DNA from 3 places in the Nonomuraea sp. NPDC051191 genome. Region 3 is predicted to be linked to each of the others. Evidence: riboswitches for the same ligand, from Rfam matches in the RefSeq annotation. Region 3 holds a riboswitch; each other region holds the start of a gene.
The links. A riboswitch is a leader RNA that binds a small molecule or an ion and turns the genes downstream of it on or off. The one in region 3 is predicted to bind cyclic di-AMP.
Positions count from the first base shown of each region.

Region 1 (10,174 bases), on a different contig from region 3:
AACTCGCTCCTTGAGGGGCTGGTCTTCGCCGAGCGCATCGCCGAGGACATCCACCGGAGGCGTCCGCAGCCGGGCGAGCCGGTTCCGGCGCGGGCCGCGACGGGCCTGGTGGACCCCAGGGTCAGGACCAGGCTCCAGGCGCACATGAGCGCCGGCGCCGGGGTGCTGCGCAGCCGCGCGTCGCTGCAGGCCACGTCGAAGGCGCTGCGCGACGCGCTCTGGACGCCCGTCGAGGTGCCCGCCTGCACCGAGTCGTGGGAGGCGACCAACCTGCTCACCGTCGCCGCCGTCCTGACCGGCGTGGCGGCGGCGCGGCTGGAGACGCGCGGCTCCCACTGGCGCGAGGACCACGAGAGCCGGGACGACAATGAGTGGCTGGGCCACCTGGACGTGACCCTGACCGAGGAGGGCCTTCGCATGACGTACACCCCGCACGGTGAGACGATGCCGCCGCGCCTGGCACAGGAGCTGACCGCCGCCGGGCTCGACCCGGCCGAGGTCGACGCGCTGATCGACCGTGCGCTCGAAGAGGACCTGCAGGAGGCCGGCGACGTGACCAGCCTGGCCACGATCCCGGCCGGGCAGCGTTCGACCGGCGACGTGGTGGCCCGCAAGGACGGCGTGGTGGCCGGGCTGGGCGTGGCCGAGGCGGTGTTCCTCCGGCTGGGCGCGGGCCGGGTCGAGCGGCGGGCCAAGGACGGCGAGCGGGTCGCGGCCGGCGACGTGCTGATGACGGTCGAGGGCCCGACGCGGGCGGTGCTGACCGCCGAGCGCACCGCGCTCAACCTGCTCACACACCTGTCCGGGGTGGCCACGATGACCGCCCGGTGGGTCGCCGCGATCGAGGGCACGCGGGCGCGGGTCCGCGACAGCCGCAAGACCCTGCCGGGTCTGCGGTCCCTGGAGAAGTACGCCGTGCGCTGCGGCGGCGGCGTCAACCACCGCAGGTCGCTGTCGGACGCGGCCCTGATCAAGGACAACCACGTCGTGGCGGCCGGCGGAGTGGCCGAGGCGTACCGGGCGGTGCGGGAGCGCTATCCCGAGCTGCCGATCGAGGTCGAGATCGACCGGCTCGACCAGCTGGAGCCCCTGCTGGACGAGGGCGCCGAGGAGATCCTGCTGGACAACTTCACGGTCGAGGACACCGTACATGCCGTACAAATCGTGAAAAGTCGGGCGAAAAACAGGGTTGCGCTTGAAGCGAGTGGGGGATTGACCTTGGAATCGGCTCGTGATGTGGCTGAAACTGGCGTTGACTACCTTGCGGTGGGAGCGCTCACCCACTCGGCGCCGGCCCTGGACATCGCACTGGATTTGCGGGGGTAATTGATGCTGCTCACGATCGACGTCGGCAACACGCACACGGTGCTGGGGCTGTTCGAGGGCGAGGACGTCATCGAGCACTGGAGGCTGGCCACCGACGCCCGCCGCACCGCCGACGAGATCGCCGTCGTGCTCCAGGGGCTGCTGGCCCAGTCACCACTGCTCAAGGGCGCCGACATCAGCGGCATCGCCATTTGCTCGACCGTGCCGAGCGTGCTCAACGAGATGCGGGAGATGTGCCGCCGCTACTACGGCGACGTCACCGCCGTGATCGTGGAGCCCGGTGTGCGCACGGGCGTGCCGGTCCGCATGGACAACCCCAAAGAGGTCGGCAGCGACCGCATCGTGAACGCCCTGGCCGCCATCGACCAGTACGGCGGCCCGTGCATCATCGTCGACTTCGGCACCGCCACCTCCTTCGACGCGGTGTCGGCCAAGGGCGAGTACGTCGGGGCGGTCACCGCCCCCGGCATCGAGATCTCGGTCGACGCCCTGGCCGCCGCCGGCGCCCAGCTGCACAAGGTCGAGCTGGTCAGGCCGCGTTCGGTGATCGCCAAGAACACGGTCGAGGCGTTGCAGGCGGGCATCATCTACGGCTTCGCCGGCCAGGTCGACGGCATCGTCGAGCGGATGGCCGCCGAGCTGGCCGACGACCCCGACGAGGTGACCGTCGTGGCGACCGGCGGCCATGCGGCGCTGGTGGTCGGCGAGTCGCGCTCGATCGACGTGCACGAGCCCTGGCTGACCCTCATCGGCCTGCGCCTGATATATCACCGGAACACCGCTTAGAACGTGACAAGCGGCCCCCGCTTGGGAAGGGGGCCGCCTGTCGGTCGTGGTGTCACCTATGAGCGTCACGCGTCCTCGGCGCTGTAGAGCTCGCGCCAGGAGCCGCACTTGGTGGCGAAGGTGCCCTGCTCGGGAACCTGGCAGACCTTGACCCGCAGGGTGAAGACGTCGTTCTCCTCGAAGTGGAACTTCTTGTAGCCCGGGGAGCCGCAGTACTTCCTGGTGTAGACCGTGGACCAGTCGCCGTCGGAGTCCTCGGCCTGGAACTTCACGTAGGCGCACTTGCCGCCCTCGTCGTAGTCGCGGTCGTCCAGGTCGTAGAGCCGGCCGGTGACCTGGACCTCGTTGGAGTCCTCCTCGTCCCACGCGACGTCGACGTGACCCTGGGCCTTGGCCAGGTGCTGCTTGGCGTACACCGGGCCCCAGTAGTCGGAGTAGTCGTCGAAGTCGGCGGTGGCGGTGGCGGTGGCGGTGGTGGCGCTGGCGGCCGAAGGAAGCGACAGGGCCACGGCGCTGGTGGCGGCGATGGCGAGGATGCCCGTCGCGATCTTCTTCATCATGATCTCTCCCGGAGCTCCTCTCGGGCCGGCTCCTTGCCGGCTCCCCCCGGAGCTCGTGACTCATTGGTACAAAAGGGGCCTTGCAGAGCCCCTGCAGAGAACCGTCACGAGCGCTTGCAGTTCGCCGTATCCCCTACGCTTTGTTGTTGTGAGCGAGGAACTTCCAGAGCAGATGCGCATCCGGAGGGAAAAGCTCGACCGCCTCCGCAGCGAGGGCGTCGACCCTTACCCGGTGAACTTCCCACGCACGGCGACCAACGCCGAGGTCAGGGAGAAACACCAGGGCCTGGAGCCCGACACCGCCACCGGCGAGACGGTCGCGGTCGCGGGCCGCGTCATGCTCAACCGCGTGGGCGGCAAGCTCTGCTTCGCCACGCTCCGCGACGGCGGCGACGACCTACAGGTCATGATCTCGCTCGACAAGGTGGGCGAGGAGTCCCTGGCGGCCTGGAAGCGCGACGTCGACCTGGGCGACCACGTCGGCGTGATCGGCGAGGTCATCACCTCGCGCCGCGGCGAGCTGTCGATCCTCGCCGACAGCTGGCAGATCACCGCCAAGTGCCTGCGCCCGCTGCCGGAGAAGCACGTCGGCCTCACCGACCCCGAGGCGCGGGTGCGCCAGCGCTACGTCGACCTCATCGTCAACGACGAGGCCAGGAAGATGGCCCGGGTGCGCAGCGCGACCGTGCGCGCGGTGCGCGACTTCTGGCACGAGGAGGGCTACCTCGAGGTCGAGACCCCGATGTTGCAGCCCATCCACGGCGGCGCGACGGCCCGGCCGTTCAAGACCCACATCAACGCCTACGACATGGAGCTCTACCTTCGCATCGCGATCGAGCTCTACCTCAAGCGGCTGGTGGTCGGCGGCGTCGAGAAGGTCTTCGAGATCAACCGCAACTTCCGCAACGAGGGCGCCGACTCCACGCACAACCCCGAGTTCACCATGCTCGAGGCCTACGGCACCTACCTCGACTACAACGACATCGCCGACCTGACGCAGCGCATGTACCAGAAGGCCGTCGTGGCCGCCCTGGACACCACCGTGGTCGTGCACGACGGCGTCGAGATCGACCTCGGTGCGGAGAAGTGGCCCCGGGTCAGGCTCTACGACCTGGTGTCCGACGCCGTGGGCGAGGAGATCACCACCGAGACCACCCTCGACGAGCTGCGGAAGATCGCCGACCGTCGCGAGGTCCACTGGGACGCGAAGTGGGGCTCGGGCAAGCTCGTCCAGGAGCTCTTCGAGGCGCTGGTCGAGCACACGCTCGTGCAGCCGACGTTCGTCATGGACTATCCGCTGGAGACCTCGCCGCTGGCCCGCCTCCACCGCGACAACCCGCTGCTGACCGAGAAGTGGGACCTGATCGGGTTCGGCACCGAGCTCGGCACCGGCTACTCCGAGCTCAACGACCCGATCGACCAGCGCCACCGCCTGGTGGAGCAGTCGCTGCTGGCCGCGGGCGGCGACCTGGAGGCCATGCAGCTCGACGAGGACTTCCTCCAGGCCCTTGAGTACGCGATGCCGCCCACGGGTGGCATGGGCGCCGGCATCGACCGGATGATCATGGCCTTCACCGGCAAGAACATCCGCGAGACCATCCTGTTCCCGCTGGTCAAGCCCACTCACTGAGCCGTCGTCCGGCGCCCCGCCGATGCGCGGGGCGCCGGATCGGGCGGTCAGGGCGGTCAGGGCGGTCAGGGCACCAGCACGAGGCGTCCGCGCAGCCCGCCCTCGGCCAGGCGGGCATGGGCGTCGGCGGCCTTCTCCAGCGGGTACGTGTCGGCCACCCGCAACGTCAGCCGCCCGGCCTCGACCAGGCGCACCAGCTCCGCGAGCTGCCCGGCGTCCGAGCGGAAGAGCACGGTGGCCACGTCCGTCCCGCGCAGCGGCACCGGCGCGGCCCCCGACGTGAGCCCCACGAAGGTCCCGCCGTCCCGTACGGCGTCGAGTGCGGGCAGGCCCAGCACGGCGGCGTCCACGACGGCGTCCACCCCGCCGGGGACCCGCGCCCGTACGCCCTCGGCCAGGTCCTCCTCGCGGGGGACGAACCATTCCGCCCCGAAGCCGCGTACCAGTTCCTCGTCCGCGGCGCCGGCGGCGGCCACCACCTTGACGCCGCGGACGGCGGCCAGCTCGACCAGGTAGCCGCCGACGGCCCCCGCCGCCCCCGTGACCAGCAGGGTGCCCCCTGGGCCGACGCCGGTCCGGTCGAGTGCCTGCCAGGCGGTGAGGCCGTTGAGCGGCAGCGTGGAGGCGTGTGCAGGGCTCACGTTCCGCGGGGCGCGGGCCACGGCCGGGGCGTCCAGCACGACGTACTCGGCCTGCGCCTTGTACGGCAGCTCCAGCCGCGCGGAGAGCCCCACGACGTCCTCGCCCACGGTGAAGGAGGTGCCCGGGCCCACCTGGTCCACGGTCCCCGCCGCGTCGAAGCCGATCCCGTACGAGTCCAGCTTCCTGGCCAGCCCGTACGAGGCCAGCGCCCCGGCCGCCACGGCCAGGTCGAAGGGGTTGACCCCGGCCGCCGCCACCTTGACCCGTACCTGGCCGGGCCCCGCCTCCGGCAGCGGCGCGGACACCAGCAGGGGAGCGCCGGAGCCGCCGATGAGTGCACGCATGTTCGTCATGCCCATGACCCTAGGAAGAGCTACTCTCTTTCAGTAAGTAGGCACCTGGAAGTGCGTAACATACGGCAAGGAGTGAGACGGTGGCGACCACGACGGCGGCGCAGCGGCGTGACCAGGCCAGGCTGGCCTTCGACGCCTACTTCGCCGAATGCCCTTCCCGCAAGCTGCTCGACCGGCTCAGCGACAAATGGGTCACGCTGGTGCTCAGCGCGCTGGCCCGCGGCGAGCGCCGCTACAGCGACCTGTCCCGGCACATCGCGGGGGTCAGCCAGAAGATGCTCACCCAGACCCTGCGCGGCCTGGAGCGCGACGGCCTGGTGGCGCGCCGGGTGACGCCGCAGGTGCCGGTACGGGTCGACTACGCGCTCACCCCGCTCGGCGAGAGCCTGATGCCGCTGGTGATCGCCATCAAGACCTGGGCCGAGGAGCACATCGAGGACGTCGAGGCCGCCAGGGAACGCTACGACGCTACCGCCTGAGCCGCACCGGCAGCCGGGCCAGCCCGCGCAGCACCACGTTCTCCTTGTACGGGGGCTCCGGATCGGCGGCCTCCATCTTCGGCGCGGCCACGGCCAGCGCGGACAGCGCGATCTCGCCCTCCATCCTGGCCAGCGTCGCCCCCAGGCAGAAGTGCAGGCCGAGCCCGAAGGCGAGATGCCGGCCGGGCTCGCGGCCCGGGTCGAACCGGTCGGGATCGGCGAACGCGGCCGGATCGCGATTGGCCGCGCCGATCGGCACGAGCACGGCCGAGCCGGCGGGCACCGGCGTGCCGCCCAGTTCCCTGTCCTCCAGCGCGATCCTGGAGGTGAGCTGGACCGGCGGATCGAAGCGCAGCACCTCCTCGACCACCTCCCTCGGCCGCTCGGCGGCGCGGTGCAGCAGGCCGTGCCGCAGCAGGTTCAGCACGCCGTTCGCGATGAGGTTGACGGTGGTCTCGTGGCCGGCCACGAGCAGCAGCACGCAGGTCGACAGCAACTCGGCCTCGGTCAACTCCTCGACGCGCGCGAGGGCGCTCAGGAGGTCCTCACCGGGACGCTCGCGGCGCAGGGCGATCAGGCGGCGGAAGTAGTCGCGGAACTCGTTCCTGGAACGCTCCGTTTCCGACATGAGAGCGTCTGTCAGCATCGGGTCAAGTCCGCGGGCAAGAGCCTCGCTCCATCCGCGGAAGCGCTCGTGGTCCTCCGGCGGCACCCCGAGCATCTCGCTGATCACCATCACCGGCAGCGGGTGGGCGAAGCCGGAAATCAGCTCCGTCTCCTCCGGCAACCGCCCGATCAGGTCGGCGGTGATCGCCTCGACCCGCGGCCTGAGCCGTTCGACCATGCGCGGGGTGAACGCGCGGCTGACAAGGTTCCGCAACCGGGTGTGATCGGGCGGGTCCATGAGCAGGAACGACCTGCCGGGCTGACCTGCCTCTTCCGCCACGGGGGCGGACGTTCCGTGACCGAACATCGGGTCACGCAGGACGGCCGCGCACAGCTCGTACGTGGTCGTGACGAGCAGCCCGCCGCGCGTTCTGAAGATCGCCCCGGCCGCGCGGAGCTCTCGATATCGGACGTACGGATCGCGCACAAATTGCGGATCCGAGGGATCAAAACCCAGGAGGTCGGTGGCGCTCATCGGTGGCTGGACCGGGCCGCCGAATTGATCGTTTGGACCGTTCATAGCGGACCGTGGCGTGCCGACATATGCGGAGTACGTCACATATAAGTGATCATGTCAATAGCACTGGTCAAGGGCGGCGATTGTCGTGCTTGACGACCTTTCCGCGATGCGTTTACCTTCACCGAGACGAGCGGCTTTGCTCCACTGAAAGGTCCGAGTTCTGCTGTTGGGGGGAGGGCTCCCGGTGGATGTGCTCACTGAAGGCGTTGAGCTGAGCCACGCGGATTTGGCGTTACTGGCTGAACTGGCCAGAGGGGTGACCGTCGACCGGGTCGGGAGACGGCTGGATATCAGCGGACGGACCGTACGCCGGCGGCTCAGAGGCATCTGCGACCGCATCGGCGTGGCCACGGCGATCGAGGCCGTGGCGTGGGCGGCGCGCCGCCAGCTCATCTGACGGCGCGGAACTCCGAAGTGAATCGCCGGTCAGTCCGCGATGCGCACGGCGCCGGCGAACGGCCGATTGCCGAGCGCGGAGATCCGGACGACGTCGCCGGTCTGCGGTGCGTGGACCATCATGCCGCCGCCGATGTAGATGCCGACGTGGTGCAGGTCGCTGTAGAAGAAGACCAGGTCGCCGGCGCGGAGCTGGTCGCGGCTGATGTGCGTGCCGGCCGTCCACTGGTCGCCGGTGTAGTGGGGGAGCGAGATGCCCACGCGCTGGTAGGCGGCCATCACCAGGCCGGAGCAGTCGTAGGAGCGCGGCCCTTCGGCGCCCCACACGTACGGCTTGAGCTGCTGGGTGAGGGCCCACTTGGCGGCCTGGGCGGCCTTGCCGTTGCCGATGACCGGCAGGTTGACGCGTACGGCGCGGGTGCCGGGGCGGCCGGCCTCGCCGACGGCCCGCCGGTAGAGGTTGCTCTCGACCTTGGCGACCAGCTTGGTGATCTTCGAGCGCTTGCCCTCAAGATCACTGACGATCTTCTGGACCTCGGCGATGCGGGTCTTGGCGCCCGACCTGGCGCGCTCGGCGGCCTCCATGGCCTTGGCGAGCTGGTTGACCTCCTCGCCCTGCTGCTGTTCGAGCGCGTACGTGGTCGCGGCCCGGTCGAGGAAGGTCTCGGGGTCGTCGGACTGGGCGAAGACCAGGGCCTTGTCCAGGCCGCCGGTGATGTAGGCGTTCTGGGCGAGCAGCGTGGCCCTGGCGCGCTTGGCGGCCAGGTCGGACTCGCTGGTGGCCAGGGTCTTCTGGGCGGCGTCGTTGGCCTTCTGTGCGGACTTCAGCCGTTCGCGCTGCCCGTTGTACTCCTCGGTCAGCGTCTCGATCTCTTCGTGCATCTTCTCGACCTGGTCGGCCAGCTCGGAGAGCGACGGCTTCGGGTCGGCGGCGGCGGAACCGACGGGTACGGCGAACAGCATCGCGGCGACGGCGGCGCCGATGACGCCGAGGCGACGTGAGCGCCTGGCCTGCTCCCGGGGACGGGCGTGCCTGCCCCCCGGCTTCCCCTCGCGATCGAGCGTCCGCTTCACCAACCAAGCTCCTCTCATCGACGCCGGCCGGGTTAGCTGACGGGTTCGGGCCGGAGCAGCCCTACCGAGATGATCGGATTCACCCCGAGTGGTGGCGCGAGGTGCTCGCCACCGGTGGTTCCCCGGCTTCCCTTGCGGGAATTGGGCGTGTCTTTCCGCGCGCATTACGCGGAGAACATCGTCGCTGGACACTAATGCACTCCGGGTTCGCGCTCAACCGGAACTACCGAGTCTGTAGAGGTTTCACAACTGAAGGGTCACAAGGTGATCTCGTGGGTAGCCGTACGGAAGCGGGCTTCTGCACCTTTTGTCCAGCATTCTGGGGGGTGACGACTGGAGGAAAGCTCCAGGTCGGGGCGTGTTCATCTGGACACAGCATGTGATGAGATGCCCGAGACGTGGGATTTAGGGCTGAGCCGTAATGAGATCTGTACCCTGGAGAGCCATGGAGCAGGTGGCCGAAGTGGCAGTCCCCGAGACCGCGGTCGTGGTCAGGCGTGCCCGCACGCCCGACGTGCGCGCGATCAGGCGTCTCGTGGACACCTACGCGGGCGCGGGTCCGCGGCTCCTGGAGAAGGCCACGGTCACGCTGTACGAGGACGTCCAGGAGTTCTGGGTGGCCGAGCTGAGCGGGGAGGTCGTCGGCTGCGGCGCGCTTCACGTGCTCTGGGAGGATCTCGCCGAGGTCCGTACGGTGGCGGTCGATCCGGCGTGCCGGGGACTGGGGGCCGGGCATCGGATCGTCTCGGCGCTCGTCCGGCAGGCGAAGGATCTGGGGCTGCGACGTGTATTCTGTCTGACTTTTGAGGTCGACTTCTTCGCGAGGCACGGTTTCCGGCCCATCCAGGGCACGCCGGTCTCACCCGAGGTCTACGCCGAGTTGCTGGCCTCGTACGACGAGGGTGTGGCGGAGTTCCTTGATCTGGAACACGTCAAACCGAACACCCTTGGCAACACCCGCATGCTGCTGCATCTGACATCGGGTGACGCGGACCTTGACCACTTGGAAAGGTGATTGTTGATACCTATGTCGATACGTTGGGCAGCACAGGCATGTGTCCTGACACGTGCCACATGCGCACTCGAAGCGAGGTGACACGGTGAGCACCGGACAGCCGCCGTATCCACAGGACGAATCCGGCGAGAACCCCGAGTACGGGCAGCACCAGGGCCGTCGCCCCGGTGAGCCCGACCCGGACGTGACTGTGGTCGGCTACCGGGCGGACGACGCCTATGGCCAGCCCCCATATGGCCAGCAGCAGCAACAGGGCTACGGCCAGCAACCCCAATACGGTCAGCAACAGCAGCACGGCCAGCAGCAGGGCTACGGCCAGCAGCCCCAGTACGGCCAGCAGCAGGGATATGGCCAGCAGCAGGGCTACGGCCAGCAGCCGCAGTCCTCGGGCCAGCAGTACACCCAGCCCGGCTATGGCCAGGAGGCCCAGTACGGCCAGCAGGCCGCCTCGGGCCAGCAGGGTTATGGCCAGCAGCCGCAGTACGGCCAGCAGCCCCAGTCGCTGCCCGACTACGGTCAGCAGCAGCAGGGCTATGGCCAGGAGGCCCAGTACGGGCAGCAGGGCCAGCAGGGCTACGGCCAGCAGCCCGCCTCCGGCCAGCAGCAGGGTTACGGCCAGCAGCCGCAGTCCTCGGGCCAGCAGTACACCCAGCCCGGCTATGGCCAGGAGGCCCAGTACGGCCAGCAGGCCGCCTCGGGTCAGCAGGGTTATGGCCAGCAGCCGCAG
Region 1 covers NZ_JBITEZ010000001.1:160,731-170,904, reverse strand. The annotation lists gene ACIA8R_RS00800 (L-aspartate oxidase) at 1-1,326, shown strand, start outside; gene ACIA8R_RS00795 (type III pantothenate kinase) at 1,330-2,112, shown strand; gene ACIA8R_RS00790 (hypothetical protein) at 2,178-2,672, opposite strand; gene lysX (bifunctional lysylphosphatidylglycerol synthetase/lysine--tRNA ligase LysX) at 2,821-4,302, shown strand; gene ACIA8R_RS00780 (NADP-dependent oxidoreductase) at 4,368-5,297, opposite strand; gene ACIA8R_RS00775 (helix-turn-helix domain-containing protein) at 5,378-5,776, shown strand; gene ACIA8R_RS00770 (cytochrome P450) at 5,766-6,869, opposite strand; gene ACIA8R_RS00765 (LuxR C-terminal-related transcriptional regulator) at 7,147-7,359, shown strand; gene ACIA8R_RS00760 (NlpC/P60 family protein) at 7,389-8,432, opposite strand; cyclic di-AMP (ydaO/yuaA leader) riboswitch at 8,439-8,590, opposite strand; gene ACIA8R_RS00755 (amino-acid N-acetyltransferase) at 8,878-9,447, shown strand; partial or broken gene ACIA8R_RS00750 (hypothetical protein) at 9,458-10,174, opposite strand, start outside.
Region 1: linked by a shared signal. The riboswitch ahead of ACIA8R_RS00760 (NlpC/P60 family protein) and the one ahead of ACIA8R_RS15910 (C40 family peptidase) in region 3 are both predicted to bind cyclic di-AMP.

Region 2 (10,174 bases), on a different contig from region 3:
AATCCGAGCCGGTTGTGATCTCTGCGCTTGGTATCGATCGCCTCGCGGTCAGCGTCATCGAGGAAGAAGTACTTCTCCAGCTGAACGCGCGTAGGCGGCCCCTGAAACGAGGCGAACCCCGCAGCCTGCTCATCGGACAAGAACTCGACCGGCACCGTGAACCTCCGCAGGTCTACGACAAGACCCTCGAAGGCTTCCGGTAGCGATCACCAGCGGTCAAACCGATGCTCACCAGGACAAACGCTTAGCGCACGATCCGGTTCCGATGTTCCTCAGACCCCGTGTCCCGATCGGGCTACTACGAATGGCGCGAGCGGCCGGCCTCGGCCACCGCGCAACGCCGGACGCTGCTGGCCGCATCGGTCGCCGAGATCTTCGCCGGCTCGCACGAGACCTACGGCTACCGGCGGGTGCACGCCGCCCTGGCCCGCCGCGGTGAGCACTGCTCGGCCGAGTTGGTGCGTGCCCTGATGCGGGAGCAGGGCCTGGTTCCGGCTCAGGTGCGGGCGTTCCGGCCCGTCACAACGGTGCAGGGCGACTTCCGCGGCATCCCCGACCTGGTCAGCCGTGACTTCACCGCCGCTCGTCCGGGCACCAAGCTGGTCGGCGACATCACCTACGTCCGCACCTGGGAGGGCTTCCTCTACCTGGCCACCGTGATCGACTGTCACAGCAAGGCGGTTCTGGGCTGGGCGATGGCCGACCACTACCGCACCGCCCTGATCAAGGACGCGATCCGGATGGCCGCCGGCACCGGCCTGCTCCAGCCCGGTGCCCTGTTCCACACCGACCGCGGCTCGAACTACATCAGCGACGAGTTCGGCCGCTTCCTGACCGGCCTGGGCATCCGCCGCTCGGTCGGCCGCACCGGCGTCTGCTACGACAACGCGATGGCCGAGTCGTTCTTCTCCGCGCTCAAGAACGAATGGCTGCACCGCTTCGTCTTCACCACTCGAGCCAAGGCAAGACGGCAGGTCATCCGCTATATCGAGGGGTTCTACAACCATCGGCGCCTGCATTCGGCGCTCGGCTACCGACCACCCTTCGAAGTGCTCAACGAGTCCCTTTCAACTCCGACGGCCGCATAGGCTACGCCCATAAGCTGGCTGTCCGGAATCTCCGTGGCCCCTCACGGCGTCGATGGCGAACATGATGTCACCCTACGGTTGATCTCGCCGGATCGCCGACCCGATGAACCCGGCGAAGTCTGGCTGCGGTCGGCCCAGCACCTCAATACGGGCGGCGCTGTTACCTCATCCACGCGCGAGACGGGATCACCAGCGCGAGCACGGGTCGGCAGGTCCGGGCGATGCGTGCGACGACGTTCGGATCACCTCGGCTGCCAGCGACAGATCTTCTTGGAGGTGAGGGTCGCGCCGATGCGGGCGTAGAAGCGTTGGGCGGCGACGTTGGCTTCCGTCACCTCCCAACGGATCACCTTGCCCTCGGCAGCTTCGGCCGCGGCCTGCATCAGCCGCTCGCCTACGCCGTTGCCGCGTTCGGCGTCGGTGACGTACAGGTCGTCCAGGGCGAGGTAGTCCTGGCCGGACCAGAAGCTGATGCGCTCGAACCAGGAGACGTAGCCCACGGCCTGGCCGTCTCGCTCGGCGATCAGATAGGTGATCTCCGGGCGGGCCAGCATTGACTTCAGCTCCTCGACGCTTGCGGTGATGGCCGAGGTCTGGCCTTGGTGTTCGGCCAGACCTCGTATGAGGTCGTGCACGGTGGTGGCGTCATCGGGTGTGGCGCGGCGGATCGATGTCATGATGATCCTTTCAGGTGTGCTTCAAGTCGGTCGCCGCTTACAGGGCGGCTCTGGTCGTGGTCGCGGGAGTGGCCGGCGTCGCAGCGGTGTTGCTGAGCCGCTGTAGCGCCGGCGATCAGGCGATCCCCGCTCACTGAGAGCCGGCTTGCCCCGTGGGTGACGGGCGGCCGGGCGTCACCAGCGCTGCGATGACTGCGCCGACCGCCGATGCGATCGCGGCCACGGTGAATCCGCTGGTGAAGCCGTGCAACGTGGTCCCGGCCAGGCTCGCGGCTGCGACGCTTGAGATGACGGCGGCTCCGATGGATGCGCCGAACTCGTGGAAGGTGCTCACGATGCCGGAGGCGATCCCGGCCTCGTGGGGCGCCACTTGACCGAGTGCGGTCGCCGAGGCGATGACGAACATCGCGCCGGTGCCTGCCGCCGCGACGGCCACGCCGGCCACGACGCTGACGACGTTCGTCGAGAAGGCCGGTACGGCCATGCCGATCGCCGCGACCGTCAGACCCGCGACGGCCAGGGCGCGCCCGCCCCAGCGGCCGAGCAGGCGTCCGGTCAGGTTGGCGCCGAGCATGGTCGCCAGCGCGACCGGCAGGAACAGCAGCCCCGCCTGCAGCGCGCCATAGCCCAAAGCGTGTTGGAAGTAGAAGGTTCCCAGGAAGAACACAGCGATCATCAGTGCCGTGGCCATCAGGATCAGGAAGGCCCCGACCGCCACAGGGCGCCGGGCAAGCAGTCGCACGTCCATCAGGGGCGAACGTGCCCACCTCTGCCACAGCACGAACAGCACGTAACCCACGGCAGCCGCGAGCACGAGCCACCCGGTGAGAGCACTGAGCCACCCCTTCTCACCGGCGGCGATGAGGGCGTAGATCAACGACGCGCTGGCGGACGTCACCAAGATCGCACCGAGTACGTCGAGCCGGGGCCGGGAGGCGGCCGAAGGCGTACGCGCCGGAAGCAGTACGGCGAGGACCACAGCGATCACCAGGCCGATGGGCACATTGATGTGGAACACCCACGACCATCCCGGACCGGCGGTGAGCAGGCCGCCGAGGAGAACGCCGAGCGCGGCGCCGCCGCCGCCGAGCGCGGACCAGACCCCCAGGGCCTTGTTCCGCTCCTCTCCGTCGAACAGGGCGACCACCAGCGACAGCGCCGCGGGCGACAGCAACGCGGCCCCGACGCCCTGGGCCACCCGACCGGCCAGCAGCATGGCCGCCGTCCCCGCCAACCCTGTGACCAGCGATGCCACGGTGAACAGCAACAGCCCGGCGATCACGATCCGTTTGGCGCCCAGCAGGTCTGTGATGCGGCCGCCGAGCAGCATGAGGCCGCCGAAGGTGAGCGTGTACGCGCTGACCGTCCAGGTCAGGGCCTCGCGGCTGAGTGCGAGGTCCGTCTCCATGTGGGGCAGCGCGATGGCGACGACGGTGACGTCGAGGATCAGCATGAGCTGGGCCACGCCGAGGAAGCCGAGGATGCGCCACCGGCCCGGGAGCGGCTCGTGGAGCTCTGCCTGTTGCGCTGCGGGTTGAGTCATCGAATCCTCCAAGCGCTATCTCGTATGTCCATATACGAGTTCTGCTGCACACTATAAGCCGTATATGCGTATACGAGATAGGGTGCTGGCATGGCTGCACCTTCTGCGCGCTCCAGGCGCCGTGCCGACGCCGAGCGCAGTATCGCCCGCATCGTGTCGGCCGCTCGCGAGTTGATGCGTTCGAACCCGCATGCGACCACCGATGACATCGCGCTGGCTGCCGGCGTCGGGCGGATGACTCTGTACGGACACTTCCGGACTCGGGCCGACCTCATCGAGGCGGCACTTGTCGACGCGCTGCGAGAGGGCGACAAGCTGCTGGCCTCCGTCGACCTGACCGGGGACGCACGCGAAGCCATGGGCCGTCTGTTGGCGTCCAGTTGGGAGCTGGTGGCCGAGTCGGCGGCCCTGCTGGCTGCCGCCGAGGAAGTCCTACCCGCTGGACGGATCCAGGACCTGCACGCCGAACCCGTCCAGCGCATGGCCGAACTCGTCCACCGTGGCCAGGATCAGGGCGTCTTCCGTACCGACCTGCCTACCGCCTGGCTGGTCAGCCTTACCCACTACATCATGCACGGCGCGGCGAACGAGGTACGCCAAGGACGCCTGGCCCGGACCGACGCGGCCGACGTGGTCACCAAGTCCATCCAATCGGCACTGGCCGCCTGAGGCGGAGCTCGCCTACCAGGCGGGGGCGTCAAGCTCAGAATCCCTCGATGGCGTTGGGTCCATTCCTGGTGCTGTCCGGGGGGCGGCGTCGTCACCGCAGCCGGTCCGGAGTGAGGTGGCGGACTTCCTGTAGCTATTGCTCGGCCTGCTGCTTGCTCGCGCCTGTGGCAATCGATCGCCTCGTTCCTCGCGAGCAAGGTTCAGAGCAGTTGTGCTTGCAAGAATCCGGCGAGAAGAACGGCGAAGCCGCCAATCTCGCCCACGATGAGCGCCGTCATGAACGCCGTTGTGCCGCGGACTGGATGGTGGAACTGGTTGTTGGTGTCCCGGCGCCAACCGTGAAGGACATAGCTCACGATCGCCGCCATGAAGAACGCCACGACGACTCCCGCCGCGGCGAGATCGACTGCCGCCGGCCAGCCGCTCAGTTCGACGAAGACCGCGATCAGTAAGGTCGCGAAGGAATACAGCAGTGCGGCACGATGCGCGATGTCCACATAGGGGTGAGCCCTGTGCCGCTCCGGGTGGATCATCTGCAGGTATTTCCATACGCCCAGCGTCAGGGCCGCCAGAAAGATCAGTCCTGCCAACAGCAGCGCGACGATGGTGTCATCCCCAAGGGGGGCGTCGCTACGCATGTGGGTCTCCGTGAAGCGGGTCGGTAACGAGGTCGTGACGAACGTAGAGTCCGTCGCATGGGGTGATCGGTGCTTTCCGCTCTGGCCGACCGTGCCCTGAAACGCCCGATGAGGCGGACCGGCAGGTAGCGACCCCGGTTCTCTGCCAGGAGAGGGAACGCTGTGTCGGTGAAGCGCTGCCCGTCCTGGTCGGCGGCCGACCGCTGCGCCGCACGTGCCACGCCGGGCATGCCCTTGGGGCGGGCTTGTTCGCTGCGGCGCCGACGCACTTTCTGGGGGTATCCGGGCGCGCCGGCCGCTGCCGGCGCTCGTACCTCTTTCGATGCTTCTCGCGGTACCACGTGCTACTGCCCTTCCCGTAACTCAAACATCGATGTTCGAGTTATGGGAGCGTATCCGAGTCTCCGCCATGGAGCCACTTTCCCCGGCATCCGAGAGCCGGGGTGTACGGTGACCGGCCGGACCATGAGACGACCGACGCCCGCGGGGCTGACTTGATCACGGTGGCAGTCGACATACTCGTCAAGCCGTCCTTCATCACCGATGGGGGCGTGGCTGAGCTGCGTACACCCGGCTGGGGTGACAGAGTGATGGCCGAGACGGTCGGCCTGGTCTCGGCCGACCATTTGACCGGCGCCTTCAACCTCCTCATCGGTTTCGAGCCAGAGGAGAGCCGATAGAGGACAGACCATCCCGTCTCGAAGGCTGTCGGGACCCCTGGGCGCTCGTCGCTCGTCCGTGCCTGTCTGGCGCCTGACTTCAAGAGCATGCGCTGTCGAGATGCCAGGTGTGGTGGTATGCCGTGACGCTGGCTTCGCGTGGGACGGGGGCGCATGGTCCGTGGTGTTGACGGCGATTCAACACCGTGGCGTGCGTGGTCGATTACCGCCGCTAACCCGGCCGGTCTCTGCAGCCTGGAGAGGTGGTCGCTGCACCTGCATCGCGACCGTGGTCGCCTTTGTGGCCGCCGCCGTCTCACTCCTCCCCGGCTTGGGTGGTGGCGAGGTTCCGGCCGTTGTCCTTCTTGATCCCCGGCCGGGGACAACGGTCAGGCGGCGTGCCAAGGTAAAGAATTGGTCGGTTAAATGCCTGCCTGGTAGGCCTTTTTGAAGCGTTTCTCCGTAGCTGGCTTGTACCGCTCTATGCCATTCGCATACCTTCAATGTCAGTTACGACGTAGGCCGGGTGAACATCCGCGCCACAGTACGTCCCGACCATTGCCGAGACCGCCTCTGATCTGTGTGAACACGGAGAACGACGCGGCCGCCGAATCCGCACGGACAAACACGCGGAACCGGGGACCCACATTCTGTGGGGTGAATCGGAACACCCTCCCGCGAGGGCATCCGTAGGGCACTTCCACGCCCGAACCCGTCAGCTAACCCGGTAGGCGGAATGGAAGCAAGGAGCAATACCTCTTCATGACCATCAACGCCTTCACCCGTGCCCTGACGCCCGCCACCCTCACTCGCCTCGCCCTCGGCGTGAGCGTCGCCGCCGGCGCGGTTCTCACCGCAGCCCCGGTCTTCGCCGACCAGGCGTCCGGCGCACGTTCCGACACCGTCGCCTCGCACAGCGCCGAGGAGAAGAGCGCCGGGCAGGTGAGCGCGCAGTCCGTCCTGAAGATCGCCGAGTCGCAGGTCGGTGTGACCGAGAACGCCGCGGGCGGCGGCACCCCGTTCCACAGCTGGTACATGTCCTCGCCCCGCGCGAAGGAGACCGTGGCCCGCGACGGCGGCAGTCTGCAGTCCTACGCCAACGCCCCCTGGTGCGCGATGTTCGTCTCCTGGGTGGGGGAGAAGGCCGGCGCCCGGTCCACCGTCGGCTGGGACGCCTACACCGTCACCTACGCCAAGTGGTTCGAGGCCAACAAGCACTGGGGGAGCCAGGCCAAGCCCGGCGCAGTGGTCTTCTACTCCTGGGACGACAAGTCCGTCGAGAGCATCGACCACGTGGGGCTGGTCAAGCAGGACAACGGCGACGGCACGATCACGGCTATCGAGGGCAACACCGGCAACGGCAAGGTCGAGGAGCGCGTCCGGCCCAAGTCCCAGGTGGTCGGGTACGGCTACCCGCAGTACAAGGCCTGACAGTCGACCGAGGATTCCTCTCCAGTGCGATGGTGAGGGCAGCAAAGTGGCGCAGGGCGTGGCCCTGCGCCACTTTCGTGTGTCAGGAGCGAAGCCGTGAGGCCGGCGCCTTGTGTCGGCCCGGCTCATGCTCCAATGTGGCGCATCACGGCGGAGAGCGCTTCGGCTGCTCGCCACACGTCCACGAACGTCGCGTACGAGGGGGTGGAGCCGAACTGCAGGATGCCTGGCCGCCGGGCGGGGGCGATGACCCCATGTCCCGTTTGCGCGACGGCAAGGGCCGGCGCGAAGCTGCGGCTGAGAAGCAGCACGAAGGCGAGGGCGCCAACTTCACCAGGAAGGAGGCAGCCTCGGATCGAACCATTCGGCGCCTGGTGAATGCGGCCCACCGCGGCCACGGCCGCCGCCAGTGATGGTGGCGGCCGTGTACCCGGATCAGGTCTGCTGGTAGCCGAGGAGGGTCATCATGCCGGATTCGGCGTGGTAGATGTTGTGGCAGTGGATCATCCAGAGCCCTGGGTTGTCGGCGTCGAAGTCGACGTTCAGCGTGCTGCCGGGCAGGACGATGGCGGTGTCCTTCCGGACGCCGCCGTCCGCCAGGGCGAAGGTGTGGCCGTGCAGGTGCATGGGGTGCCACATGGTGGTCCGGTTCACGAACGACAGCCGCACGCGTTCGCCCGGCCGTACCGGGGAGATGATCTTCGGGTCGTACTTCTTGCCGTTGATCGCCCAGTCGTAGGCCATCATGCTGCCGGTCAGCTCCAGCCTGACGACGCGGTCGGGCTCCTTGGCCGCCAGGCGCACGCCTTCGGCCGGCCGGAGCTCGGCATAGCGGACGACGTCGCCGTCCAGTTCGCGGGGGCGTACGTCGGCCTTGGGAGCGGAAGCGCCGTCGCCGGTCCGGATCAGGCCGCGGGCCACGGCGTTCTTGCCCTCGGCCAGGGCGACCAGCGGGAAGACGCCGTCCTTGAGGGTGACCAGCACGTCGGTATTTAGGTAAGTGACCGGGGCAGGCTTGCACGCCGGATCGGGATGAGGATGCTGACCGTACAGTTCCCGCCGCGGCGGCCGGGAGGCCGTCATGTATGCAATCGGAGGCCACTTGCGGCCGGCCTCCCCTCGGGCACGCCATATCCACCGTGGACGGAGCATGCGAGTGGCCAGGGATCATGACCAGCGGATATCGCTTGACGCGGGCGGTGAAGGTGGGCGTCGATACCAGCGCCCCCGACTAACGGCCCCATGGGTGTTCCGCGACGGCTGTTCCCGGGCGTGTGCGTGCCCCGGGGTGGCTGGAACCGGGCCCTGGGTACCGCTGTCAATCCGTGGGCCGCCGGACGGGCGTGATCGTGCCCTGTGCGGTGTGTCAGAAAACCCGCCGGTCGGGTCGCGCATGGGCGCATCGCAGGGGCGATGGCGTGTCCAGCCGGTCGTGGGGTGTGAAGGAACGCGTTGTCGAGGTGTGACGACGCGGTCAGCAGCCGATCAGGAGATGAAGGGCAAGACGACACAGATGAACGGAACCACCTTCAAGACGTGTTCCTGCCGCGACGAGGCTACGGGCAAGAGGCTGGGTAAGGCATGTCCGAAGCTGCGTCGTCCCGGAGGAGGGGAGCGGTGGAGCAGCACCCATGGCCGGTGGGCCTACCAGCTGGAGCTGCCGGCGCACGCGGACGGTCGGCGGCGTAATCCGCTGCGGCGTCGGGGCTTTGCCACGCTGGAGGAGGTCGAGGCGGAGTTGGAGCAGGCCCGGGCGCTGCTGGCGCTGGATGAGGACCCGCACGTGCAACGGAAGATCGCCGAGCTGATGCTGGCCACGCTCAAGGACAACAAGGCGTTGCCGCCGGTGGAGGAGGTACGGCGCAAGGTCCGCACCCGTCAGGACCTCAACCCCACCGTCACGGTCGCCGAATGGATGCAGGAGTTCTTGCGCCGCAAGCGGAAGATCGACGTGACTACGCGCCGTTCGTACGAGGCGCACATCCGTCTGTACTTCACCCCTTACCTGGGTGATATCCGGCTGGATCGGCTGCGGGTGTCGGATGTGGCGGGGATGTTCGATGCGATCGAGGAGTTCAATGACGTCATCACCACCGCCCGCGTCAGTGGCGATCTCGAGGAGCGGGCGAAGGTGCGGTATCGGCGGCCGGTCGGTCCGGCCATGATGCACCGCATCCGCGCCACTCTCCGGCACGCGCTGAACATCGCGATCAAGCAGGACCGGCTCATCGACTTCAACCCGGCCGCGGTCGTCGAACTCCCTGACGCCGAACGGCCCAAGGCGCTGGTGTGGACCGACGAGCGGGTCGCCGCCTGGAATCGCGACCTGCAGGCGCGGCTCGATGTCGAGCAGCGGCGGCGCGGCGCCCGGCTTAGGAGCTGTTTCTTAGATCAGGTTCGGAGCCAGATGATCAGGGCGGCCAGGGTGACAGTGCCGAGGAAGATGTAGGCGCGCTTGTCGTAGCGCGTGGCCACGGCCCGGAAGTTCTTCAGCCGGTTGATAGCCCGTTCGACGATGTTGCGTGCCTTGTAGCGCTCGGCATCGAAGCCGGTGGGCCGTCCCCCGGCAGAGCCGCGCCCGATGCGGTTGGCGCGCTGGTCACGTGGTTCGGGGATGGTGTGGCGGATCTTACGGCGTCGCAGATAGACGCGATTGGCGCGCGAGGGGTACGCCTTGTCCGCGGCCACGCTGTCGGGTCGGGTACGCGGGCGTCCCAGCCCCAGGCGAGGGACCCGCACCGCCCGCAGCACCCGCTCCAGCTGCGGGCTGTCGCCGTACTGGCCCGGTGTCAGGACCAGCGACAGTGCCCGGCATCGGCCGTCCGCCGACAGGTGGATCTTGGTGGTGAACCCGCCACGGGAACGGCCTAGACATTCCCCAGTCTGACCACCTCCGCCAGCCGGGCGGCCAGTACCTCCAGCACCTGATCGCCCCGGTTTGTCCCGGCGGCGTGCTGATGCGCCCGGACGGTGGTGGAGTCCACGGAGATGTCCCAGTCCACCTGGCCCTGGGCGTCCTGCTCGGCCTGGATCGCGGTCAGCAATCGCTGCTAGGTGCCATCGGCTGACCAGCGGCGGTGCCGCTTGTAGACCGTGATCCAGGGGCCGAATCGTTCGGGCAGGTCCCGCCAGGGCAGGCCGGTGCGAGCCCGGTACAACACGCCGTTGATCGTTCTTCGGTGGTCGTTCCACTGGCCGCCCTGCTGGCCACCTTCGGGCAGCAGCGGCTCAAGCCGCTCCCACTCCGCGTTGGTTAAGTCACCTCGACCCATAGGCCAATCGTGACGATGCAGGCACGATCAGTCAGCAGATCTAAGAAACAGCTCCTAGCGGTCGACATCCACGCCGTACGCGACTGGTGCCCGGCCCGCGGCGTCGCCCTGCGCGTCCTGTCGGGACCCCTGTCCAACTTCCATGACCTCGCGGCCAACGACGCCACGACCGCGCCGCTCATCAACGTCACCTCGGT
Region 2 covers NZ_JBITEZ010000023.1:146,564-156,737, forward strand. The annotation lists gene ACIA8R_RS46185 (Tn3 family transposase) at 1-155, opposite strand, end outside; gene ACIA8R_RS46190 (IS3 family transposase) at 282-1,088, shown strand; gene ACIA8R_RS46195 (GNAT family N-acetyltransferase) at 1,331-1,765, opposite strand; gene ACIA8R_RS46200 (MFS transporter) at 1,896-3,320, opposite strand; gene ACIA8R_RS46205 (TetR/AcrR family transcriptional regulator) at 3,399-3,977, shown strand; gene ACIA8R_RS46210 (hypothetical protein) at 4,178-4,615, opposite strand; gene ACIA8R_RS46215 (hypothetical protein) at 5,110-5,295, shown strand; cyclic di-AMP (ydaO/yuaA leader) riboswitch at 5,870-6,023, shown strand; gene ACIA8R_RS46220 (CHAP domain-containing protein) at 6,037-6,705, shown strand; gene ACIA8R_RS46225 (hypothetical protein) at 6,831-7,103, opposite strand; gene ACIA8R_RS46230 (multicopper oxidase domain-containing protein) at 7,141-7,689, opposite strand; gene ACIA8R_RS46235 (hypothetical protein) at 8,198-9,154, shown strand; partial or broken gene ACIA8R_RS46240 (IS5 family transposase) at 9,097-9,977, opposite strand; gene ACIA8R_RS46245 (hypothetical protein) at 9,993-10,174, shown strand, end outside.
Region 2: linked by a shared signal. The riboswitch ahead of ACIA8R_RS46220 (CHAP domain-containing protein) and the one ahead of ACIA8R_RS15910 (C40 family peptidase) in region 3 are both predicted to bind cyclic di-AMP.

Region 3 (10,174 bases):
CGGGCCAAGGCCGCCGGCCGCAGGGCCGAGGAGATGGAGCAGGCCGCCGACGACGCCCGGCACGCCGCCTCCACCGCCGGCAACGCGGGCGAGGCCGAGCTGCGCCGCCTGCGCGAGCGGCTGGCCGACGTGGAGAGGCAGCTCGAAGCCTCCCGCCGGGCCGCCCGCGAGGGCCGCAGCATCGAGGACGCCCGCATCAGGGTGCTGCTCGACGCGCTCCAGGACGCCTCGGCCGGGCTGCGCAGGGAGCTGGCGCTGCCCACCACGATCAGCAAGCCCGCCGACTCGGTCGCGGCCAGCACCGGCGAGCGTCCCGGGGTGCGCGGCGTGCCGGCGCGGGCTCTGGCCGACGACGACCCGCAGCTCCTCGACCAGCTCCTGGCGCTGCCGCAGGTCCATCTGATCATCGACGGCTACAACGTCACCAAGACCGGCTACGGCACGTTCACCCTCGCCGACCAGCGCAACCGGCTGATGACCGGCCTCGGCGGCCTGGTCGCGCAGACCCGCGTCGAGGTGACGGTGGTCTTCGACGGTGCAGAGCTCAACGCGCCCGTGCAGGTGGTGGCGCCGCGCGGGGTGCGGGTGCTGTTCAGCGCGCCGGGGGAGATCGCCGACGACCTCATCCGCCGGCTCGTCCGCGCCGAGCCGCCCGGCCGGGCCATCGCCGTCGTCTCCTCCGACCGGGAGGTGGCCGAGTCCGTCCGCCGGATGGGCGCCAGACCCGTTCCGTCGGGTCTGCTGCTGCGCCGGTTGGGCCGCGCATAAGTTACGAATTAGCACTATTGGCGAGACCCCACTCGCCACTTCTGTACTATTTCGCCCCAGGTGTAATCCCTGGGAGGCGACGCTGTGAGGTTTGGCCGGGTCACGTTGGCGGCGGGTCTCGCGATCGGGCTGATGACGGTCCCGATGGGTGCGGCGCTCGCTGATCCCAAGCCCACTCTCAAGCAGGCCAAGGCCAAGCTGGAGAAGCTGAACGACAAGGCCGACAAGGTCGTCGACCGGTACAACACGGCGACCGAGGAGTACAAGAAGGCCAAGAACGCCTACACCAAGCTGAACGACCGCTACAAGCAGAAGCTGCAGACGGTCGCCGACCTGCGGGCCGACATCATCAGGGCGGCGGTGGACTCGTACAAGCTGGGCGGGGACGTCGCGTCCCTGCCGGGCTTGATGGGCGCGGACGACCCCGAGAACCTGCTGGCCGGGATGGCCATGGCCGGGCAGCTCTCGCGCGAGCGGCTGGAGAAGCTGGCCGCCTTCGACCGCGAGAACAAGGGGCTCAAGGTCGAGCGCGACAACGCCGAGACCGCCCTGGCGGACGCCGACAAGGAGCGGGACGCGGTCCAGAAGGAGCGCGCCGAGGTCCTGAAGCTGGTCGGCGAGCAGAAGAAGCTCCTGGACAAGCTGGGGGCCTACAACCCGGGCAACCCCAACAGCACCGGCATCAAGTACACCGGTCCCGCCTCGGGCAACGCGGCCGCCGTTCTGCGCTTCGCCTTCGCCCAGGTCGGCAAGCCGTACATCTTCGGGGGCACGGGCCCGCGCGGCTACGACTGCTCAGGGCTGACCCAGGCCGCGTGGCGCGCGGCCGGCGTCTCGTTGCCGCGTACGACGTGGCAGCAGTGGGCCTGGGGCTCCGGACGCAAGGTGGACATCAAGGACCTCCAGCCCGGGGACCTCATCTTCAGCGAGGGGCTGGGGCACGTCAGCATCTACGCGGGCGGGGGCAAGATCGTCCACGCGCCGCAGACGGGTGACGTCGTGAAGGTCGTCCGGCTCTCGGACTACCGCCGCCCGCTGGTCGGAGCCATCCGCCCCTGACCTCCGGTCCACCGGAACTCCTCCCGACACTCGCCCTCGGCCGCCCGTCTCGCAGGCCGCAGGGACCACCGGCGTGCCCGCTCGGCCCGCCGGTGGGACGAAGGGGACAAAAGGTGTCAAAGGGCCCTGACAAGCGCCTGCGTCAGGAAGTGTGAGAAGGGTCACATTTAGGTAACGGAGCCTGTGGCTCCAGCAGGGGTTTCGTCCCTTACTCGTGCCTTTATTTGATCTTTACAACCTGACTCCCCCTTTGCACTTTCTTGACCCCTCGGCGTAGTTTCTGGCGTCGCGGTCGGCAAGCCATGCGAGCCGCGAATCGACATCGGAACCCCCGATGCGGACCACATAAAAATCCGTCGGTCGCCATCGATATCCCCATTCAGGCATATCAATCGAGTGGCGACCTGCCGAGTCCGTGCAGCCAGGAGGCACGGAGCCGGGGACCCAAAGATCCCGTCATCCCCCGGGATCAGGGGTGAATCGGCGCGTTCAGCGCCGTAGGGCGACTTCCAGGCCCGAATCCGTCAGCTAACCCGGTAGGCGTTCGTGGAAGACACAAGGAGAAATCCTGTCTACCTCCCTGCATAACCCCCGTCTGTCCCGTCTCGCCCTGAAGGGCGCCGCACTCACGATGACCGTGACGGCCGGAGGTGCGGTTCTCCATGCCGTGCCGGCCGGGGCGCAGACGGTGAGCGAATCGGCCGTCAGGCTCACCGCGGTGTCCAGCACCGCCGAGACGGCCACCACCAGGTCGGCCAAGGCGGCGAAGAGCGCCAGGTCGGCCAAGGCGGCGAAGGCCGCCAGGCAGAAGGTGAGGGCCCACAAGGCCGTCGCCGTCGCCAAGCACCAGATCGGCGACCCGTACCGGTACGGGGCCACGGGTCCTGGTGCGTTCGACTGCTCCGGACTCGTCCAGTACGCCTGGAAGAAGGCCGGGGTGCGACTCCCGCGCGTGACGAGCAGCCAGTTCGCCCGCATTCGGCACAAGGTCTCCTGGCGGAAGCTCAAGCCGGGCGACCTGATGTTCTTCAACGGGCTGGGCCACGTCGGCATGTACGTCGGCCACGGCAAGATGATCCATTCGCCGAGGACCGGCGAACGGGTGCGCATCGACAAACTGGGCGGATGGCGGAAGTCGTCGTTCGTCGGCGCGGTGCGTCCCGGCGCGTGACAACAGGCCCCGCCCGGACCCTCCCCGGTCCGGGCCGGGGCCTGTCGCATGTCCGGCTTCCTGTTGCGAACCGCAGGTCCCGCCTTGCGGAGAGGGCGTGGGCCCGGTCTCGTGAAGGGGGCGTGAGGGCCGCGGGCCGACTAGCATCGGGCCGTGTCCTCGCAGGTGCGTCCGTCCCTCCGCGGTCCGCGTCTGCTCCTGCCCGTCCTGCTGCTGGCGGCGGTTCTCGTGGTCGCCGACGCGCCGCCCGGCGCCGTCCTGCCCGCCGGGGCGCGCGATCTGTGGGCCGGCGGCGGTCAGGTGGTCCGCGGCGGACGGTCCGTGGTCGTGGGGCATCGCGCCGAGCCCGGCGTGCTCGCCGATCTCGCCCGGCGCGCCGACCTCGCCGGTCGGCGGGTGTCCGCGCTGCTCGGCCGGCCGGTACGCGCGCTGGTCGTCGTACCGGACTCCGACGCCGAGGCGGCGGGGCTGGCGGGCACGGGCCCGCTGGACGGGCTGGCCGCGGTGGCCGACGGCCCGAGGGTGATCATCGTCCCCGGCTCCTTCGCGCGGCTCACCCCCACCGGACGCGACGTCGTCCTCACCCACGAGCTCACGCACGTCGCCGCGGGCACCGACCGGCTGCCCGTCTGGCTCTACGAGGGGTTCGCCGACTACGTGGCCTACCGCGACGCCGGACTCCCCGTCAGGACGGCCGCCGCCGAACTCGCCGCCGAAGTACGGGCCGGCCGGCTGCCGAGCGAGTTGCCCGGAGCCGCGGCTTTCGCCCCCACGGCAGCCGACCCCGGACGGCTCGCGCGGGCGTACCAGGAGGCCTGGATGGCGTGTCGCTTCCTCGCAGACCGGTTCGGTGACGGGACCCTGGTACGGCTCTACCGTGATGCCCGCGTGGCCGGCGTCGATCAGGCGCTCGCCTCCGTGGGGCTGACCGCCGAGACACTGGCGGCACGGTGGCGCGAGTACGTACGAGAGCAGCTCGCGTGAAGGGGAGGCAGATGAGCGAGCGGAACGACCCGCCCCGGGAGGGGGACGAGCCCGCGGGAGCGGTCGCCAGAGGGGCCGACGAGCCCGGTACGGCGGTCGCGGCGGGCCACGGCGGCGGTGTGGCCATCAGGGACGACGAGGACGGGCGCCCCGGCGACGGCGGCCCGCCGGAACCCTCCGGCACCACCGAACCCCCTGAGTCCCCAGGTCACCCCGACGACCCGGACGACCCGGACACCTCCGGCCCCACCCCCGGCGAACGCCCCGACGCGGACGCCGACCCCGACACCGAGGACCCCCGCCACCTCCATCCCCCCACCCCCGACGAGCGCCCCCACGCGAAGGACGCCGAGAACCCCGCCGAGAACTCCGCCGAGAGCGCGGACGCCCCGGGCAAGCCCGGCAAGGGCCGGGGCGACGGCAAGGGCGGCAAGGGCGGCAAGCGTGGCAAGGGTGGTAAAGGCGGAAAGGACGGCGCGGGCCGCCCCGGCGACCCGTCGGACAGCACCACCACCCCCGAGGACGCCCCCGACGACGCCGACCCCCGTCCCGGCCCCGGCGACCTGGTAGGAACGGCGGAACACCTGATCGCCCGAGAACGGCAACGCGCCGAATCCCGCTCCAGGCGCGCCGCCGGCATCGCCCTGGCCCTGGTCGGCGGCGTGATCCTGGCCGTGGCCGCGTTCACCACCCCGTGGCGGGTCCTGGCCGCCGGCGCGCCCGCCGTCACCCCCGACCCCGCCCGCGACTTCAGCGCCGCCCAGATCGCCAGGGCGCAGGCGTTCGACGCCGCCACCTCCCTGCCCGGCTACATCTCGCTCGGCATCACGGTCCTGTTCGCCGGGCTGCTGGTCCTGACGCCGTTCGCGGCGAAGGTGCTGGGGGTGCTCAGGGGCCCGTGGTGGGTGCGGGTGGTCCTCGGCGTGGTGGTGCTCACCGCGATCACCGAGGTGCTGCGGTGGCCGCTCGGCATGTGGTTCGAGACGATCCTGCGCGACTACGGCCTGTCCACCCAGGACTGGGCGGGCTGGACCGTCGACCGGCTCAAGAACACCGGCGTCGGCGTGGTGCTGCTGTCCGTCATGCTGCTCGCCCTGGTGGCGCTGGCGCGCAAGGTGCGCCGCTGGTGGATCCCGGCCGCCGTGGGCGCGTTCGCGCTCACGCTGGGCGTGTCGTACGTCTACCCGGTGGTGTTCGAGCCGCTGTTCAACGACTTCACCTCCATGCCGCCGGGCTCGCTGCGGTCGGACCTGCTGGCCATGGCCGAGCGGGACGGCGTCCCGGTCAAGGACGTGCTGGTCGCCGACGCCTCGCGGCGCACCACGGCGCTCAACGCGTACGTGTCGGGCTTCGGGGCCACGCGCCGGATCGTCGTCTACGACACGCTGCTGAAGGCGCCGGAGTCGGAGGTCGAGCTGGTGGTCGCGCACGAGCTGGGCCACGCCAAGCACGCCGACGTGCTCGACGGCACCCTGCTCGGCGGCCTGCTGGCCGGGTGGGGCACGATCGTCCTGTTCCTGCTGGTCGGCCCGCTGCGGCGGCGTACGGGGATCGCCTCGGTCGCCGACCCGCGGGCGATCGGCGTGCTCATGGGCCTGATGACCCTGGGCTCGATGGTCACCGACCCGGCCCAGAACCTGATCACGCGGCACGTGGAGGCGCGGGCCGACGTGCACGCCCTCGACCTCACCAGGGACCCGGCCACGTTCGTCGCGATGCAAAAACGCCTGGCCATAACCAACATTTCCGACTTGTCGCCGGATGCGGTGGAATATGTGCTCTATGCCTCCCATCCCTCCACCCCCGAGCGCATCGCCCTGGCCCGGTCGTGGGCGAAGCTGAACGGCGTCCCCGAACCGTGACCAACGTGGTCTTCGTGACGAACGACTTCCCGCCCAGACCGGGCGGCATCCAGTCGTTCGTGCACGGACTCGCGCTCCGCACACCGGGTGTGGCGGTCTACGCCCCCACCTGGCCGGGGTGCGAGGAGTTCGACCGGCGTCAGCCGTACCGGGTCGTACGGCACCCGACGCGGCTGATGCTGCCCACTCCGGCCGTCGCGCGCACGGCGGCCGGGCTGGTGGCCGAGCACCGCGCCGAGACCGTGGTCTTCGGCGCGGCCGCGCCGCTCGGCCTGCTCGCGCCGCGCCTGCGCGCGGCGGGCGCGCGGCGGGTGGTGATGCTCACCCACGGCCACGAGGCGTCGTGGGCGGGCGCGCCGGGCTTCCGTTCGGTGCTGCGCAGGATCGGCGCGCACGCCGACGTGGTCACCTACCTGGGCGACTACACGCGCGAGCGCCTGGCGGCGGCGATCCCCGCGCACAAGCTCGTACGCCTGGCGCCCGGCGTCGACGCCGGCCAGTTCCACCCGAGGGCCGCCAAGGCGGCGCTGGGCCTCGACGGCCGGCCGGTGGTCGCCTGCGTGTCCAGGCTGGTCCCGCGCAAGGGCCAGGACCAGCTCATCCGGGCCTGGCCCCGCGTGCTGCGCGCGGTGCCGGGCGCGGTGCTGCTGCTGGTGGGCGGCGGCCCGTACCGGTCGCGGCTGGAGCGCATGGCGGGCGGCCGCGAGTCGATCAGGTTCACCGGTACGGTCCCCGCCGCGAGCCTGCCCGGCTACTACGCGGCGGCGGACGTCTTCGCCATGCCCTGCCGCACCCGCTGGAACGGCGTGGACGTCGAGGGCCTCGGGATCGTCTTCCTGGAGGCGTCGGCGACCGGCCTGCCGGTGGTCGCGGGCAACTCCGGCGGCGCGCCGGACGCCGTACGCCCGGGGGAGACCGGCCTGGTCGTGGACGGCGAGGACGTCGCGGACGTCGCCCAGGCCGTCGTCGACCTGCTCGCCGACCCGGCGCGGGCGCGCAAGATGGGCGCGTGCGGCCGGGACTGGATCACCCGCGAGTGGACGTGGGACCAGGTCGCCACCCGCTTCCATGCCCTTCTCTGAGCCCTTCTCTGGGCCCTCCTCTAGCCCTTGGTGGAACCCAGCGTGAGCCCGGCGACGAACTGCTTGTGCAGGAGCTGGAAGACGATCAGCGTGGGCAGCGCCACCAGCACGGACCCGGCCGCCAGCAGGTTGTAGTCGGTGAAGAACTGGCCGCGCAGGTTGTTCAGCGCCGAGGTCACCGGCAGCTTGTCGCCCGAGGACATCAGCACCAGCGCCCACAGGAAGTCGTTGTACATCCAGGTGAACTCCAGGGTGGCCAGCGCCGCCAGCACCGGCCGGCACAGCGGCAGCGTGAGCCGCCAGTAGCGCTTCCACACGCTCGCGCCGTCCACGAGGGCCGCCTCGGTGATCTCCTCGGGGATCGTCCGCATGAAGTTGGCGATGACGAAGACGCAGAAGCCGAACTGGAACGCCACGTGGATGAGGATCAGCCCGAGGTAGGAGTCGTAGAGCGACTGGGAGTCCGACAGCCAGGCGGGCAGCGGCACCAGCGTGTAGAGGGTGTAGAGCGGGGTGATGAGCACCTGCGGCGGCATCAGGTTCCCGGCGGTGAACACGATCAGCAGCACCTTGCGCCCGGGGACGCGCACCCGCGCGACGGCGAACGCCGTGAACGAGGCGAGGAACAGCGTCACCAGCAGCCCGGGGACGACGATGATCAGCGTGTTCAGGTAGTAGTGGGGCAGCTCGGCCTGGCTCCACGCCTTGGCGTAGTAGTCCAGCGTGAGATGCTCGGGCAGCGAGAAGTAGCCCAGCCTGGCCGTCTCCTCGTACGGCCGCAGCGAGGCGTAGAGCGACAGGGCCAGCGGCAGGAACCAGCCCAGCGCCACCAGCGCCAGGAAGGCGTGCAGCAGGATCCGCAGCGGCCGCACGGGCCGGCGCGCGGGCGCGCGCCGGCCCTGGGCCGGGGGAGCGGGGGCGGGCGCGGTGAGCGTCATCGCTCCTCCTTGAACAGCTGCGACAGGTACGTGACGATGAACCCCAGCGAGGTCGCCAGCAGGATCACGGCGATGGCCGAGCCGAAGCCGATGCGGCTGGCCTCGCCCACGATGTTCTCGGTGACCAGCACCGACAGCAGCTCCAGGCCGTTCCTGCCCTTGTTGACGGCGTAGACGATGTCGAACGCGCGCAGCGCCTCGATCACGGTGATGACCAGCACGATCACGTTGACCGGCCGCAGCGTCGGGAACACCACGCGGAAGAAGGCCTGCGCCTCGCTGGCCCCGTCGATGGCGGCGGCCTCCTTCAGCGCCGGGTCCACGGCCTTGAGCCCGGCCAGATAGATGATCATGACGTACCCGACGTGCCGCCAGCCGGCCGCGAGCATCACGACCCAGATGTTGATCGAACGGTCGCCCAGCCAGTCCACGGTCAGGCCGGTCACCGCGTTCAGCACGCCGTAGTCGGAGGAGTAGACGAGCTGTGCGATGAAGCCCACCACGGCCAGCGACAGCACGACCGGCATGTACAGCGCGCTCTGGTAGACCCGCGACAGCCGCAGCCGCCGGTCCAGCAGCACCGCGCAGAACAGCCCGAACGGCGTCGCGACCAGCCCCAGGAAGCCCAGCCACAGCACGTTGTTGCGCACGGCCGACCAGAACGGCGGGTAGGCGGTGGCCAGGTCGTGGTAGTTGCGCCCGCCCACCCACTCGATCGGCCCGATGCCGTTCCAGTCGGTGCCGGACAGCGCGGCGGAGGCCAGCGTGGGCCCCCAGATGAGGCCCACGTTGACGATGACGGCCATCCCCAGCCCGATGACCAGGACGGTCACGTCGCGGGCGGAGTAGCGACGGGTCTTGACGGTCATCAGCGGAAGAGGTTGGCCTTCTGCTTCTCGATGCTCACCAGCAGGGAGTCGATCTCGTCCGGCTTGCCGACGAACGCCTGGAGGGAGGGGATCATCACGGTCGAGGCGAAGTCCGGCCGGGTGTCGCGGTCGAGGAACTGCGCCAGGTGGGTGGCCTGGGAGACCAGCTCCGCGCCGCGCTTCTGCAGGGCGCTGTAGCCGCCGGTGTCGGCCTTGGAGCTGGCGGCGAGCGTGCCGGGGTCGAGCTTGGTCGCCTCGTTCTGGGAGGAGCCCTTGGCCAGGTGCCTGAGCAGGGCCTTGGCGCCGTCCACGTTCCTGGCCTTGGCCGAGATCATGTAGCCGTCGATGGGGGCGTCGATCGAGTCGGTGCCGTACGCGGGGTTGATCTCGGGGAAGGTGAAGAAGTCGAGGTCGTCGCGGTCGGCCTCGGGGAACTGCTGGGCGACGAACATGCCGAGCAGGATCATGCCGGTCTTCTTCTGCGCGAGCGACTGCCCGGCCTCCTGCCAGGTACGCCCGAGGGCGGCCGGCTGGTGGAACTCCATCAGCCCCCGCCAGGTGTCGAAGACCTGCTTGACCCGGGGGTCGGTCCACGACTCCTTGCCGGCCATGAGCGAGATGTGGAAGTCGTAGCCGTTCGTGCGCATGTTCAGGATGTCGAACGTGCCCATCGCCGGCCAGCCGTCCTTGTCGGCGAACGCGATCGGCACCAGTCCGTCGGCCTTCATCCTCCTGGCCAGGGCGGTGAACTCGTCCAGGGTTTTCGGCGGCTCGTACCCCTTGGCCCGCCACAGGCTCTTGCGGTAGAAGACGGCCCACGGATAGTAGGTGAACGGCACGAAGTACTGCTTGCCGTCGATGCCGGTCGACTGGTCCTTGAACGCCTGCGTGTAGTCGCCCCCGATCTCCTGCCACACGTCGGAGATGTCGGTCGCCAGGCCCTGCTGGGCGAAGAACTGCATCCGGTAGCCGGCGAACCAGGTGAACACGTCGTCGGGCGTGCCCTTGAGATAGCGGTTGATGTTCTCCTGGAACGTGTTGTGGTCGACCGTGTTGACCTTCGGGACGGCCTGGGTGAAGCCCTTGAGCACGGTCTCCAGGGCCTTCTTGGGGACCTCGTCGGAGGCGTTCGAGCCGATGGTGACCGTGCCGAGCCCGCCGCCGGACGACCTGCCGGGCGCGGTGGAGGGGCTGCCGGACCCGCAGCCGGCGAGCACGGCGGGCACGCCGAAGGCGGCGGCTCCGAGGAGTAGACGGCGGCGGGAGATCGGCATACGTCGGTCCATGGTGGTTCCTCCTTGCCGGACCCTTCAGATTCCCCCGAGTTCGCTCACACCCATTCATCGAAAGACGAACTGTCACGGCTGTCAACGCACTGTTTCATGACGTTTTCGACGCATTCAGCAGGTCGATGTCATGTCATGATGCGAACGGGATGGTG
Region 3 covers NZ_JBITEZ010000005.1:219,489-229,662, forward strand. The annotation lists gene ACIA8R_RS15900 (NYN domain-containing protein) at 1-768, shown strand, start outside; gene ACIA8R_RS15905 (NlpC/P60 family protein) at 901-1,827, shown strand; cyclic di-AMP (ydaO/yuaA leader) riboswitch at 2,223-2,385, shown strand; gene ACIA8R_RS15910 (C40 family peptidase) at 2,516-2,998, shown strand; gene ACIA8R_RS15915 (hypothetical protein) at 3,152-3,982, shown strand; gene ACIA8R_RS15920 (M48 family metalloprotease) at 3,994-5,844, shown strand; gene ACIA8R_RS15925 (glycosyltransferase family 4 protein) at 5,841-6,926, shown strand; gene ACIA8R_RS15930 (carbohydrate ABC transporter permease) at 6,947-7,864, opposite strand; gene ACIA8R_RS15935 (sugar ABC transporter permease) at 7,861-8,733, opposite strand; gene ACIA8R_RS15940 (ABC transporter substrate-binding protein) at 8,733-10,019, opposite strand.